DNA from 3 places in the Clostridium zhoujianii genome. Region 1 is predicted to be linked to each of the others. Evidence: riboswitches for the same ligand, from Rfam matches in the RefSeq annotation. Region 1 holds a riboswitch; each other region holds the start of a gene.
What was found. Region 1 has a riboswitch for thiamine pyrophosphate ahead of thiT (energy-coupled thiamine transporter ThiT). Riboswitches for the same ligand answer to the same signal wherever they lie in the genome.

Region 1 (4,363 bases):
TTAAATGTTATATTTTGATCTATAGACTCTATACTTATAACACCTATTAACTTACCATCATAGTTTATAGGTGATGCTAATATTGCATTTAAAGCTTTACCATTACAACCACTTAATATTGCTATATCCTTACATCCATTATAATTGTATAGCCCTATTTCTTCTTTAGTAACAGCCGTATCTCTAATTCCACCTTCAAAACCGCTTAGTGCCTTATAGTAAAATAATCCATCTCCCTTTTGAATTAAAATACTTCCTTTACTTCCCTTGGTAATAACATTTATTGCAGTATTTAAAATAAAATCATATACATCCTGCTTATTATCAATTAAAGAAATTCTATCTCCCAACCTATATATCTCTTTTTTTAATCTTTCCACTTCTTTTATCTTATCTTTTAAAGCTTTTATCTTAATCCTTTGAATTATAACAATTAAAAATAAGATAATTAAATAAATAGCTATAAAAAAACTATTTTTCATACTTCCTCCACCTGAAACTAATAATAACTTTATATTCATGATTATATAACTAAAAATAATATTGGTACAATAATTAATATTTTAATTTCAAAATATTAAATAACTATATCACTTCTGATATAGTAAACTATATCAGAAGTGATATAGTTATTTAAATTCACATATATTATTTATATGAATTATTAGGAGGTAATACCATGCAAAAAATCGCTATACTAACTGATAGTGCATCAGATATAAGCAAAGAAATAGTAGAACAATATAATATAAAGGTCGCACCTTTCAGAATAATATATTCTGATAAGGAATTTGAAGATAAAGTAGATATCAGCCCTGAAGAGGTATATAGTTCACTAGAAAAAGAAATTCCTACTACATCTTTACCAAATGTAGCTAGAATAGAAAGTATCCTAAATGAATTAGAATTAGAGGGATACACACATGTAATATCTATAAATATCTCAAGTGCTCTTTCAGGAACTAGTAACTCAATAAGACTAGTACTTGAAGATCATCCAAATTTAAAGTCATTTGTGTATGATACAAAAACTCTAACTATGGCTGAAGGTTCTATAGTTATTGAAGCTGCTAAAATGATTCAAGACGGTAAAAGCTTTGAAGAAATCATAGAAGCTCTTCCTAAGCACAGAGAAAGAGTTAACTGCTACTTTACCCTTAGTACATTAGAATATCTAAAAAAAGGTGGTAGAATAGGTAAAGTTGCTGGTACTATTGGAGAAATCCTTAGTTTAAAACCTATCATTCACGTTGGAGATGATGGTGTTTATCATACTTATTCTAAAGTGAGAGGAAGAAATCAATCTATAAACAAAATTCGAGAGATCCTAAATACTTATCTAGAAAAAGGTAAATGTAATCTATGGGTTCTTCATGGAGATGCTTTAAAAGAATGTAACGCCTTATATGAATCAGTAAAAAATCATAGCAATATAAATAAAATCTTTACTGGATCTATAGGTCCGGCTCTTGGTGTTCATACTGGTCCTGGATTAGTTGGCTTTGTTCTTCAAGAGGTTGAGTAATTAATGAGTGACCTTAGCTTTATGAGTCCCGAGGATATTAAAGCTGAAGAAAAACGTCTATACGAAGAATATAAACAAAAAGTAAATCAACTAAAAAAGGTTCAAAAAGAAAATGAGGCCGTAGGTCAAGTTTTTACTAAAGGTCTTCTTCCTATATATGTTCTTCATTTATTAAGCTTGAGTCCTTCTAATGGTAATGATCTTTCCAATAAAATCGGAGAGAGAACTGGTGGCCTATGGATTCCAAGTACTGGCGGTATTTATCCTCTTTTGAAGAAATTAGAAAAGCAAGAATTTATTACTGGTGAATGGGATGATCCTAAGAAGAAGTTTAAAAAGATTTATAAACTTACCGAAAAAGGAAGACTTGAATATCTTAATAAAAAACTATTATTAAAGCCTAAAATTGAGGAATCCTTGAAGGTTTTTAAAATTATCTATAAGGACATATACTAAGATATACTTTTAAGTATATCTTTTTTTCTTTAAAGCCATCCTAATATTATTAGGAGGATTTTTAAAATGAAGGGTATACTTATTGATAAAAATAATATGGATGGTTTTATTGCATTAGAAGATGGAAGTATAGTAACATTACCTATAATTCAAATAGGTAATGCAAACACTGGAGATAATGTACAATTTTCTAGCGATAACATTACCTTAACTAATACTATTCGCCCAAACAGCACTCTAGGGAATGATAAGCTTATTGACTTTTTTTAAGGTAAGTAATAGAATGATTTTAGAATTAAATATTACCTGCTAGGGGTGCCTTAAGGCTGAGAAATGATTATTCATTAACCCTTATAACCTGATCTGGTTAAGACCAGCGTAGGAAAGCAATTATAATTGTTATCTTATCATCATAGGCTTTACATACCTTCTAGCAGAGTTTCTAGGAGGTATTTTTTATGAACATTTTTCAAGATTGGTCAGATAGATTTGCTAGCTATTTTAGCAACTTTTCAGAAAAAGCAAGTACTATCTTTGGTAACCCAACATCAATATTTGCTCTGGTAGGACTTGCTATTATAGTTTTTGCATTATTAAAATTCAAGAAGGTTAAGCTTGATGCAAAAATGATCAGTAGAATCGGTATTGCTCTAGCCTTAGCTTGTGTACTACAAATATTAAGAATATATCAATTTCCTATGGGTGGTAGTGTTACTTTAGGTGGAATGGTTCCATTACTTTTAATTGCATTTATATATGGACCAGAGGTTGGGTTCCTTACTGGATTTCTATATGGATTATTAAATCTATTTATGGATCCTTACTTTGTTCACCCAGTTCAAATTTTATTTGATTATCCACTACCATCGTTAGCAATTGGACTAGCTGGGTATTTTAAAAACCATAAGTTACTTGGTACTGGTTTAGCTTTCCTTGCTAAATTTGTATGTCACTTTATATCTGGAGTGGTCTTCTTTGGCTCATATGGCGCCGAATTTGGAATGGGACCTTCCTTATATTCTCTAGTTGTAAATGCTCCTATGGTAGGTGCTGATGCAATAATATGCCTTGTTATAATTGCTATATTACCTATTAATAGATTACTAAAAAGAGATGATACTACTATGGCATCAAACTCATAGTAAGAAAAAAAGTTACCTCTATAATTGAGGTAACTTTTTTATTTTCTTTTACTCGCAACTTATTGCGCTTACAGGGCAACTTGATTCCGCATCTTTAGCTGCGTCTTCACAACTTCCAGGCACTTCATCAACTACTGCATGTGCCTTTCCATCATCATTAATTTGAAATACATCTTCACATATAGATGGACATAAGCCACAACCTATACAAGTTTCTTGATCTACAACTGCTTTCATATTAATTTCTCCTTCCTATAGGACTTTACATCTGTATTTTGCCCAATAAGAACTAAATTATTTACTATTACTAATATAATCCTTCAAATATTAGAGAGTATAGTGGATTATCCATTACATACTCCTCAGCGCGACCTTCTTCTAAAGCTTCAGTAAATTCTAAATCAATAGGTAGTTCGCCTATTAAAGGAATACCTAAATATTCTGCATGTTCTTCTGCAGATTTTTTACTAAATACATTTAACTTCTTATCGCATCCTGTACACATTATGTAAGACATATTTTCAACTACACCCTTTATGTTAATTCCGATTTTTTGAGCCATTATTACGACCTTCTTAACTATCATCGAAACCATATCTTGTGGTGTAGATACTATTACTAATTCTCTTATAGGGAAATCTTGCATTACTGTTAATGCAATATCTCCTGTACCTGGTGGCATGTCTATTAGAAGATAGTCTAACTCACCCCAATTTGTGTCTACATACATTTGATTCAATACTCCTGTTATAACAGGACCTCTCCAAATAACTGGTTGATCCTCTACTTGAGTTATTAAATTAAGTGACATAACCTTAATCCCACTATTAGTTTCTACTGGTTCAAATTTCACTGAATTTTCATCAATTGTAGTCATTTTTGACCTTTGCTTATTTATACCAAAGAATCTAGGCATAGATGGCCCTGTAATATCTGCATCAAGAACCCCTACCTTATATCCCTTTTTTCTTAACATAGTAGCTATAACGCCAGTGATAGTTGATTTACCAACTCCACCCTTTCCACTTACAACTCCTATAACATTTTTCACATTACCATACTTAGGTAAAACCTTAACTGTACATGTTGTTGCACCCTTTGAGCTACAAGAGCTTTTACTTGGGCAGCTATCACAATTACTCATCACTATTCCTCCTTTTGTTTCCTACCAATTTTCAGGCTTAGTATTTGGTTCGCTAACTGTTATAGTCCAATCCTTATACTCATAATTTGCCTCTAT
Region 2 (4,363 bases), on a different contig from region 1:
TGTGTCACTAACTGGCAGACAAAATGCCCATAGGGACTATTCTAGAGTATTAGAAATTAATCCAGTAACATTAGAGATTGTATGGCAATATACTCCAAAGGAAGCTGGGTTAGTTGAGCCCCTAGATTCAAGTAGATTTTATAGTCCTTTTGTAAGTAGTGCACAAAGACTTGCCAATGGTAATACACTAATAACTGAAGGATCAGATGGACGGGTATTTGAAATTACATCTGACCATGAGATAGTATGGGAATATATAAATCCGTACAAAGAAGTAGAAAATAACGTTCCAAGTATGAACATGATATATAGGGCTTATAGGGTTCCCTATGAATGGGTACCACAATTAGAAAAACAAATTGAGGTAGAAATTAAAAAGGTGGATTTAAAAAACTATAGAATAGAGGGGGCAGAACCTATAGGGGCAAAAGAAATAACAGAAGTTATTGGAGTTAAAGGATATAATAATAGTAGTGCATTTTGCGTTATATCAAATACAGAAGGAAAATAGGATAATGTAAAAGTAAATAGGGAACCCCAGCATAAGTGGTGCTGGGGTCTTTTATTTAAAGCATATTATAATGAGATAAGGCATGATGTATTCCATCATCCTCAAGATTCTTAGTAATAAAGGAAACTAGATTAAATAGAATGGGATTACTATTACCCATTGCAATACTATGATTAACATACTCAAGCATAGATAAATCATTAGTGCTATCACCTATAGCATAAGTATTTTCATAAGGAATATTTAAATGATTTATTATATACTTAATTCCTGATGCTTTAGAGTATCCACTAGGCACTAATTCATAAAAATCATCAGCTCTTTTTATAAAATCGAATATATTTTTATACTTTTCATAAAATCCATTAAAGTTACTATCTTCATTTAAGAAAATAACTAGCTTGTCAATATCTAAGTTATCTTCATACCAGGTAGTACCTTTATAGAAGCCTTCATTTTTATGTATATCTATAATTCTTAGAATTTCTTTATGTTTTATATTTTCAAGGTTATCAAAATAAACACCATTTCTACCTTCCAATACTCCATCTAAATTATACTCTTGCATTGCTTGTCCTAATTCCTTTGATAATTCTTTACCAAGAGATTTGTAAAGAAGAACTTCATTATTATATTCAATGTAAGTACCACAACCACAAATTAATCCATCAAAACCTATCTCTCTATGAGTATTAGTTATTTCTGATACTGGCCTACCTGTATTAATAAAGGCTAGGTGACCATTTTCCCTTATCTTTTTAATTGCCTCTTTAGTGCTTTCTGGAATGATATGATTTTCTTCACTTACTAAGGTGCCATCAATATCAAAAAATACAATATTTTTATTCATTAGTAACTTAACTACATCAACATGTAGTATCTCCTCTCTTTGATTTATAACTTTATTATAGTGAAAAAGCTCATATATTTCAAAAAAATCATAAGGAAGAGGTAAAAGAGACATTGTAAAGGCGAAGATGGATATTAACCAAATTATATTAATTTAGAGTAGTCCTTCTAATATTTAAGTATTAGTGATATAATTATTTTGGATATTATAGGTTGTAAAGTTATAATATTCTGATATTTTGTAAAAATAAAATAGCTAGGGGAGCCATGTGCTGAGAGGATAACCGACCCTTATACCTGAACTAGATAATGCTAGCGTAGGAAAGCTTATTATAGAATTATAATATTAATATATTTTAATCTTGAATTATATAAGCTATGCCTATAGGTATAGCTTTTTTATTATGTAAATTAAGAATATGTATAAGTAGGAGGAGAAAATATGTTATTTACAGAAAAATTATTTAAAGGAAGTAAGGATATATGGATGGGGTATTTAGAACATCCATTTATTAAGGAGATTGGTGAAGGTACTTTAGATAAGGATAAGTTTAAAAATTATCTTATACAAGACTATCTATATCTTAAAGAATATACAAAAGTATACTGTATGGGGGTTATAAAAAGCAACAAAATATATGATATGAAAATGTTTTATGAAGGAGCAGATGGTATTATTAATGATGAAAGTGCAAATCATATTTCTTATCTAAAGGGATTTGGAGAAAATATTATTGATATAGAGAATTATGATTATCATAAAGCAAATGAAAGCTATACAAGCTATATGAAGAGTGTAGCATTAACAGGTTCAATTGAAGAAATAGTTGCAGTATTATTACCTTGTACCTGGAGTTATAATTTTATAGGGAAATATCTTAAAGATAATTATAGTGGATCAATTGAAGGTAATTTTTATGGAAGTTGGATAGATGTTTATAGTGGTGAAGACTATACAAATTTCACAAAAATATGGATAGACTACACTAATAAGTTATGTGAGAATTTAAATGAAGATGATAAGGAGAAATTAATAAAAATCTTTAGGAATGCAAGTATATATGAGATGGATTTTTGGAATATGGCATATTCCTTGGGAGATAAATAAGATGTTTAATACTTTTCTATTATTTATTTCTATAATTCCATTCCTAATTTACTTTAATAAGATGAGAAAGCTTAAATTAACTACAAAAGAGATGGTAGTAGTGGCATTGTTTAGTGCCATTAGCTATATGTTATCATTGATACCTGTAATAAAGTATCCTCAAGATGGAGGAATTAATATGTTCTCCATGTTACCACTTTTATTAGTATCAATCTTATATTCAAGAAAGGTAGGGGTTACTGCTGGACTTATTACAGGATTGTTAAGCTTATTAATGGGAGGATACATAGTTCATCCAGCACAATTAATACTTGATTATTTACTTCCAGAGATGGCATTAGGTTTAAGCGATATATTTGGAAAAGATAGTAAAAAGAATATTGTAATAGGTAGCTTAGTAGCGGTACTTATAAGTACTCTATTACACTTTATATCTGGAATAGTCTTCTTTGGACAATTTGCTCCAGAGGGGATGAATCCTGTAGTTTATTCATTTATATATAATTTCTCTGGAGGTGGACTAGAAGGTGTGCTTTCAGTAGGGATAATATATATGTTGCCAATTGCAAGATTAAAGAAAGCTTTAAATTAATAAAAACTATATTAAACTAAGAAATATTCACCTAGGTAGTATGCTAACCTAGGTGCTTTTTTATTATTAATACAGGTGTAGAAATTACAGATGAAATTCACATGTCCTTCATTAGAAATACAATTTACTTTGCTAATATTAATGAAAGTAAAAATATAAGTAAAGGAATGTGATAAAAATGAACTTTATAATACGAGGAATACTGACATTAAAGGAAAAGAAAGGTAGAACGGTAATTTTACTTGGAATTATGTTTACAGTTTGTGTAGTAATACTAGCATCTTTTGGAATACAGTCAGGGGCACAAGCAGCCGCAGTACTAGCTAGAGAAAAACTTGGAGCAGTTGTTACTGTATCTCAAAATATGGAGAAAATGATGCAAAAACAAAGAGATAGTAATGAACAGGGCAGTAGTACTGCTGGAGAAAGAAAAAGGCTTACTATGGAGAAAAAAGATGTACCTTTAGAATATGTAGATTTACTAAAAGAAAATGATCACGTAACAGGATATTACTTAAGTAAAAGTGCTGGTGCAAACTTAACAGAACTTTTACCCGTTGGCAAAGAGAAAGAAGCGGAAACAACAACTACGGAAAATAAGATTGCGGGATTTGGCAAAGAAAATGGTGGAAATTCATTTATAAATAACATTCCCAAAGGTATGCATATGTCTGGTGATATTACAATAAGCGGAGTTAATAATTTTAGTATGTCAGATGAATATGTAAATGGCGAATCAGTACTAAGCGAAGGAGAGTCAATAACGGAAAGTAATATAGATACAAATGTAGTAATGGTTGAAAAAACTTTTGCAGATGAAAATTCATTGGCAGTTGGTAGTACTTTTTCAATTGAAGATACAGATGGAAATAATGTAATACAAGTTGAAGTTATAGGGATATATACATCTAGCAAAGAAGTTAGTGATAATGGATTTATTAATACTTCTCAGCTTCCATATAATACAATAATTGCACCATATACATTAGTAAGCTCAATTAATTCTGAAGAAGCAACAACAGGGGTTAATACAATTAAATTTTACTTAGATGATCCATTAAATGTTGATTCATTTGTTGAATTTGCAAAAAGCACTACAATAGATTTTGATACTTATTCAGTAGATGGTGGAACAAAAGAGTATGAAGATATGATGAAACCAATTGAAAATGTTGCTTCATTTTCTAAAACAACAATTATTATAGTATCAGTTTTTGGAGGAGTAATATTAGCTTTAATAATAATTCTATCAATAAAAGATAGAACAAGCGAAATTGGAATGTTAATGGCTTTAGGAGAAAGG
Region 3 (4,363 bases), on a different contig from region 1:
AATTATGAAGAATCCAGGAGTTTTCGATATATTAGGCCCAATTATGATTGGTCCATCAAGCTCTCATACAGCAGGAGCAGCTAGATTGGGAAAGGTTGCAAGGGCAGTAGCAAATGGTGAAATTGAAAGTGTAAAGTTCTTATTACATGGCTCTTTTGGAAAGACATATAAAGGACATGGAACAGATAGAGCATTAGTTGCTGGGATTTTAGGAATGGAGCCAAGTGATATTAGATTAAGGGATTCCCTTGAAATAGCTAAGGAAGTAGGTCTTAGGATAGAGTTTGAGGAATATGATTTAGGTGATGTACACCCTAATACAGTTAAATTTTTGATGAAAACTAAAAAGGGAAATGAATGTGAAGTCGTTGGTTCATCAATAGGTGGAGGAAGTATACAGATCAACGAGGTAAATGGAAATAAGGTTGAATTTACTGGTGAATACCCTACATTAATTATTTCACATCAAGATATTCCAGGGGCAGTATCAAAGGTAACCTCAACTCTTTACTTTGAGGGAATTAATATAGCATTTATGAAGGTATTTAGAAAGCAAAAAGGTAAGGGTGCTACAATGGTATTTGAAGTGGATAATAAAATTACAGAATCAATAGTAGATCAAATAAAAAATATAGAATCAATAAGTAGAGTAATTAGTATAAATCCAGTTACGGAGGAAGAATAAAATGAATATTGCAAGAAGTGGTGAAGAACTTTTAAAGATTTGTGATGAAGAAAATATTTCTCTAAGTGAATATGCAATAAGGCATGAGATGGAAAAGAGAGAAATAAGTAGGGAAGATCTTTTCAAAAAAATGAGGCATAACTTACATGTAATGATGGAATCGGCAAAGGGTGGAATGGAAAAGGAAGTTTATTCTGTAAGTGGTCTTATAGGCGGTGACGCATATAAGCTGCAAAAGTATATAGAGAAGGGCGAATTTTTAACAGGAGAAACAACAGTTTTAGCAATGGCAATGGCATTATCATCATCAGAAGTAAATGCAGCTATGGGTAAAATAGTAGCGTGTCCTACGGCAGGATCTTGTGGGATATTACCAGCAGTAATACTTTCAGCAGGAGCTAAGCTTAAAAAGAGCGAGGATGAATTAATCCAAGGATTATTCGCATCATCGGCAGTAGGTATGATAATAGGAATGAATGCAACAATGTCAGGGGCAGAAGGTGGATGCCAAGCAGAATGTGGTTCAGCAGCAGCTATGGGAGCAGCAGCAGTAGTTGAGATGATGGGTGGAACACCTAAAATGAGTTTAGATGCAGCGGCAATAGTATTTAAAAATATTCTAGGATTAGTATGTGATCCAGTAGCAGGATTAGTTGAAATACCATGTGCTAAGAGAAATGCTTCAGGGGCAATAAGTGCTTTATGTACAGCTGATTTAGTTATGGCTGGTGTTGATTCTAAAATACCATTTGACGATGCTTTATCAGCAATGTATAAGGTTGGGAAGAGTCTTCCAGCATCATTAAGAGAAACAGCCTTAGGAGGAGTTGCTGTAACTAAAGCTGGTCTTGAATTAAAGAAGAAGGTTTACGGAGAAGAATAAAAGTGGTAGAATAAAATAGAAAATTGTATAAATTTACTAGGGGTGCTAGTGTTTCTAGCTGAGAATGGAATAGTTGAATTCCTAAACTCTTGAACCTGATGTGGTTAGGACCACCGTAGGGAAGTAATAAATTAAAATTTATTAGTGTAGCCCTAGGCTACACTTTTTTGTTTTTAAAAGGGGGAATATATATGAATAAAAAAGATATATCTTATAAGCTTGCAATAAGTGGAATCCTTATTGCAATAGCAACGATATTTGGAACCTTTTCTATTCCTATATTTGGGGCTAAGATGTCACCAGTGCAGCATTTTGTTAATGTAGTTGCAGCAGTAGTATTAGGTCCCATTTATGCTGTAGGAAATGCATTTGTATCATCTTTTCTAAGAAATATTTTAGGAACAGGAAGTTTATTAGCATTTCCAGGAAGTATGATAGGAGCATTATTAGCTGGACTAGCCTATCAGAAGTTCAAGAAAATAGAGATAGCAGTATTAGGTGAGATTATAGGCACTGGATTATTAGGGGCATTAGTAGCTTATCCAATTGCTAAGTTAGTTTTAGGAAAAGAGGTAGCATTATTTGTTTATATAGTACCATTTTCTATTAGTTGTATTGGAGGGGCTATAATAGCCTATATATTACTTAAGGTACCATCAATAAGAAAAACATTACTATTAAGAGGAGGTAGATAGATATGAAAACAGCATTAACTATAGCAGGTTCAGATTGTTCAGGAGGAGCTGGAATTCAAGCAGATATAAAGTCTATGTCTGCAAATGGAGTATTTGCTATGAGCGTCGTAACAGCAATTACTGTACAAAATACAATGGGGGTATTTGGAATACAGGACGTAAACCCAGAGATAATAAGCGGTCAAATTAAAGCCATTTTTGATGATATTAAGGTTGATGCAATAAAAGTAGGTATGGTTTCAAAAATAGAATCAATAAAGGCTATAGGAAAATCTTTAAGGTCAGTTGAAAAATTGCCACCAGTTGTTGTTGATCCAGTTATGATTTCTAAAAGTGGATTTAAACTTTTATCAGATGATGCTAAGGAAACATTAATAGAAGAATTATTCCAAATATCAACACTAATAACACCTAATTTACCAGAGGCAGAGGAGATTTTGGGAATAAAAATTAGCAATCTAGAAGAAATGAAAGAAGCAGCAATCAAGTTAAAGGAGCTTGGACCAAAGTACGTATTAGTAAAGGGTGGACATTTGGAAGATGATGCAACTGATTTATTATATGATGGGAAAAATTTTATTTATTTAAAACAAGAAAGAATAGATACAAAGCATACACATGGGACAGGATGTACACTATCATCAGCTATAGCTGCTAATTTAGCAAAAGGTATGGATATAGAAGATGCTGTTAATGAAGGAAAAAGATATATTACAATAGCTATTGAGCATGGATTTGAACTTGGAAAAGGTGTAGGACCAACTAATCATTTCTATGAACTGTATAAAAGTAGCAAAGTGACAAAATAATAATAAGTTATTAACCGAGTTTATGTTAAGAGGAGTATATTAAAGTATCCTTTTAGTAAACTCGGTTTTGTTTTATTAAAGAAACATAAGATGTAAGATTTCGACATAAATTATTACAATTCTTTAACATGAAAGTTTTCGACAGGTTTTGTTGCGATTATTGATAATTGTTTTATAATTAGTTTAAAAGTAAAATGAAATCAGGTGATAGAGATGTATGTTAATAGTCGATTATTAAAAGTACTAGAGTTCTTAAAGAAGAACAACCAAACCTCCATTAAGGAGATTTCAGAAAAATTGAATATAACAGATAGAGTAATTAGATATGACTTAGATACAATTAATTTTTTGCTTAGAATAAATAAGTTGCCTCTAATAGAAAAAAAATCTAAAGGTAAATTAGCATTTCACAAATCATTAATAGGTAATCAAAAGATTGAAGAATTCTATAAGTTAAATAAACATTCTAAGGAAGAAAGAATAGATCTTATAAAAGCTAAACTTCTAATTGAGGGGAAAATTAACTTATCAGCAACATCAAAGAATTTAGATGTAAGCAGAACCTCTATTAGAAATGATATGAATGTTATTACAGAGGAACTTCAGGATCTTGGAATTAAAATAATTCAAAATTGTGTTTGTGAAGATGAACAATTTATTCGTAGCTACATTATGAAAACCTATTCAAAAAATATGATGAAATTTTATTTAAGAGATGATAATAATCTTGATGAAAACTTATTAGATGATTACTTTACAGAATCCTTTATAGATGTAGATAAAAATAAAGTGAAGAAAGCTATAAGGAAGTTGTTAGAAGAAACAAATAATAAGGAACAAAATTATTATGATGAGATATGGATTTACACTATGGTCTCTTATCTAAGGATAAATCAAGGAAAGTTCATAGATAAAGTAGATAATGAGGAATTTTTGAAAAATAGCGAGTATTACTTAAGTATCAATAGATATCTAGATAATATAGAAATGATATTGAATATAATGTATTCACAAAAAGAAAGATTATATTTAATAGATTATCTACTAGGAATTTTAAATCATAATTACAATGTAGATATTCTAGAAAATTGGGTAGATGTTGTATTACTAGCTAAACAAATGATTAAGGAAGTGTCTAATTATTCAGGTGTTAATATTCAGTCTGATGAGATATTAATTAATGGTCTTTTAAATCATATTAAACCAGCCATAAACAGATTAAAAAACAATATAACCATGGAAAATGATATTTATATGGATGTAATTGAACCCTATCCAGAATTATTTAACC

Region 2: another riboswitch for thiamine pyrophosphate. It lies ahead of tenA (thiaminase II); the one in region 1 lies ahead of thiT (energy-coupled thiamine transporter ThiT).
Region 3: another riboswitch for thiamine pyrophosphate. It lies ahead of thiW (energy coupling factor transporter S component ThiW); the one in region 1 lies ahead of thiT (energy-coupled thiamine transporter ThiT).

The regions. Positions count from the first base shown of each region.
Region 1 is NZ_JBPUTF010000004.1:122,755-127,117, reverse strand. Features, by position in the region: gene ACSYT2_RS16525 (sensor domain-containing diguanylate cyclase) at 1-482, opposite strand, end outside; gene ACSYT2_RS16520 (DegV family protein) at 680-1,525, shown strand; gene ACSYT2_RS16515 (PadR family transcriptional regulator) at 1,529-1,981, shown strand; gene ACSYT2_RS16510 (hypothetical protein) at 2,048-2,251, shown strand; TPP riboswitch at 2,283-2,383, shown strand; gene thiT (energy-coupled thiamine transporter ThiT) at 2,440-3,123, shown strand; gene ACSYT2_RS16500 (ferredoxin) at 3,172-3,360, opposite strand; gene ACSYT2_RS16495 (P-loop NTPase) at 3,431-4,267, opposite strand; gene ACSYT2_RS16490 (YhfM domain-containing protein) at 4,289-4,363, opposite strand, start outside.
Region 2 is NZ_JBPUTF010000001.1:1,001,989-1,006,351, forward strand. Features, by position in the region: gene ACSYT2_RS04740 (aryl-sulfate sulfotransferase) at 1-511, shown strand, start outside; gene ACSYT2_RS04745 (HAD family hydrolase) at 567-1,361, opposite strand; TPP riboswitch at 1,609-1,701, shown strand; gene tenA (thiaminase II) at 1,803-2,468, shown strand; gene thiT (energy-coupled thiamine transporter ThiT) at 2,470-3,060, shown strand; gene ACSYT2_RS04760 (ABC transporter permease) at 3,239-4,363, shown strand, end outside.
Region 3 is NZ_JBPUTF010000002.1:142,742-147,104, reverse strand. Features, by position in the region: gene sdaAB (L-serine ammonia-lyase, iron-sulfur-dependent subunit beta) at 5-685, shown strand; gene sdaAA (L-serine ammonia-lyase, iron-sulfur-dependent, subunit alpha) at 687-1,568, shown strand; TPP riboswitch at 1,597-1,707, shown strand; gene thiW (energy coupling factor transporter S component ThiW) at 1,760-2,263, shown strand; gene thiD (bifunctional hydroxymethylpyrimidine kinase/phosphomethylpyrimidine kinase) at 2,266-3,072, shown strand; gene ACSYT2_RS14250 (BglG family transcription antiterminator) at 3,286-4,363, shown strand, end outside.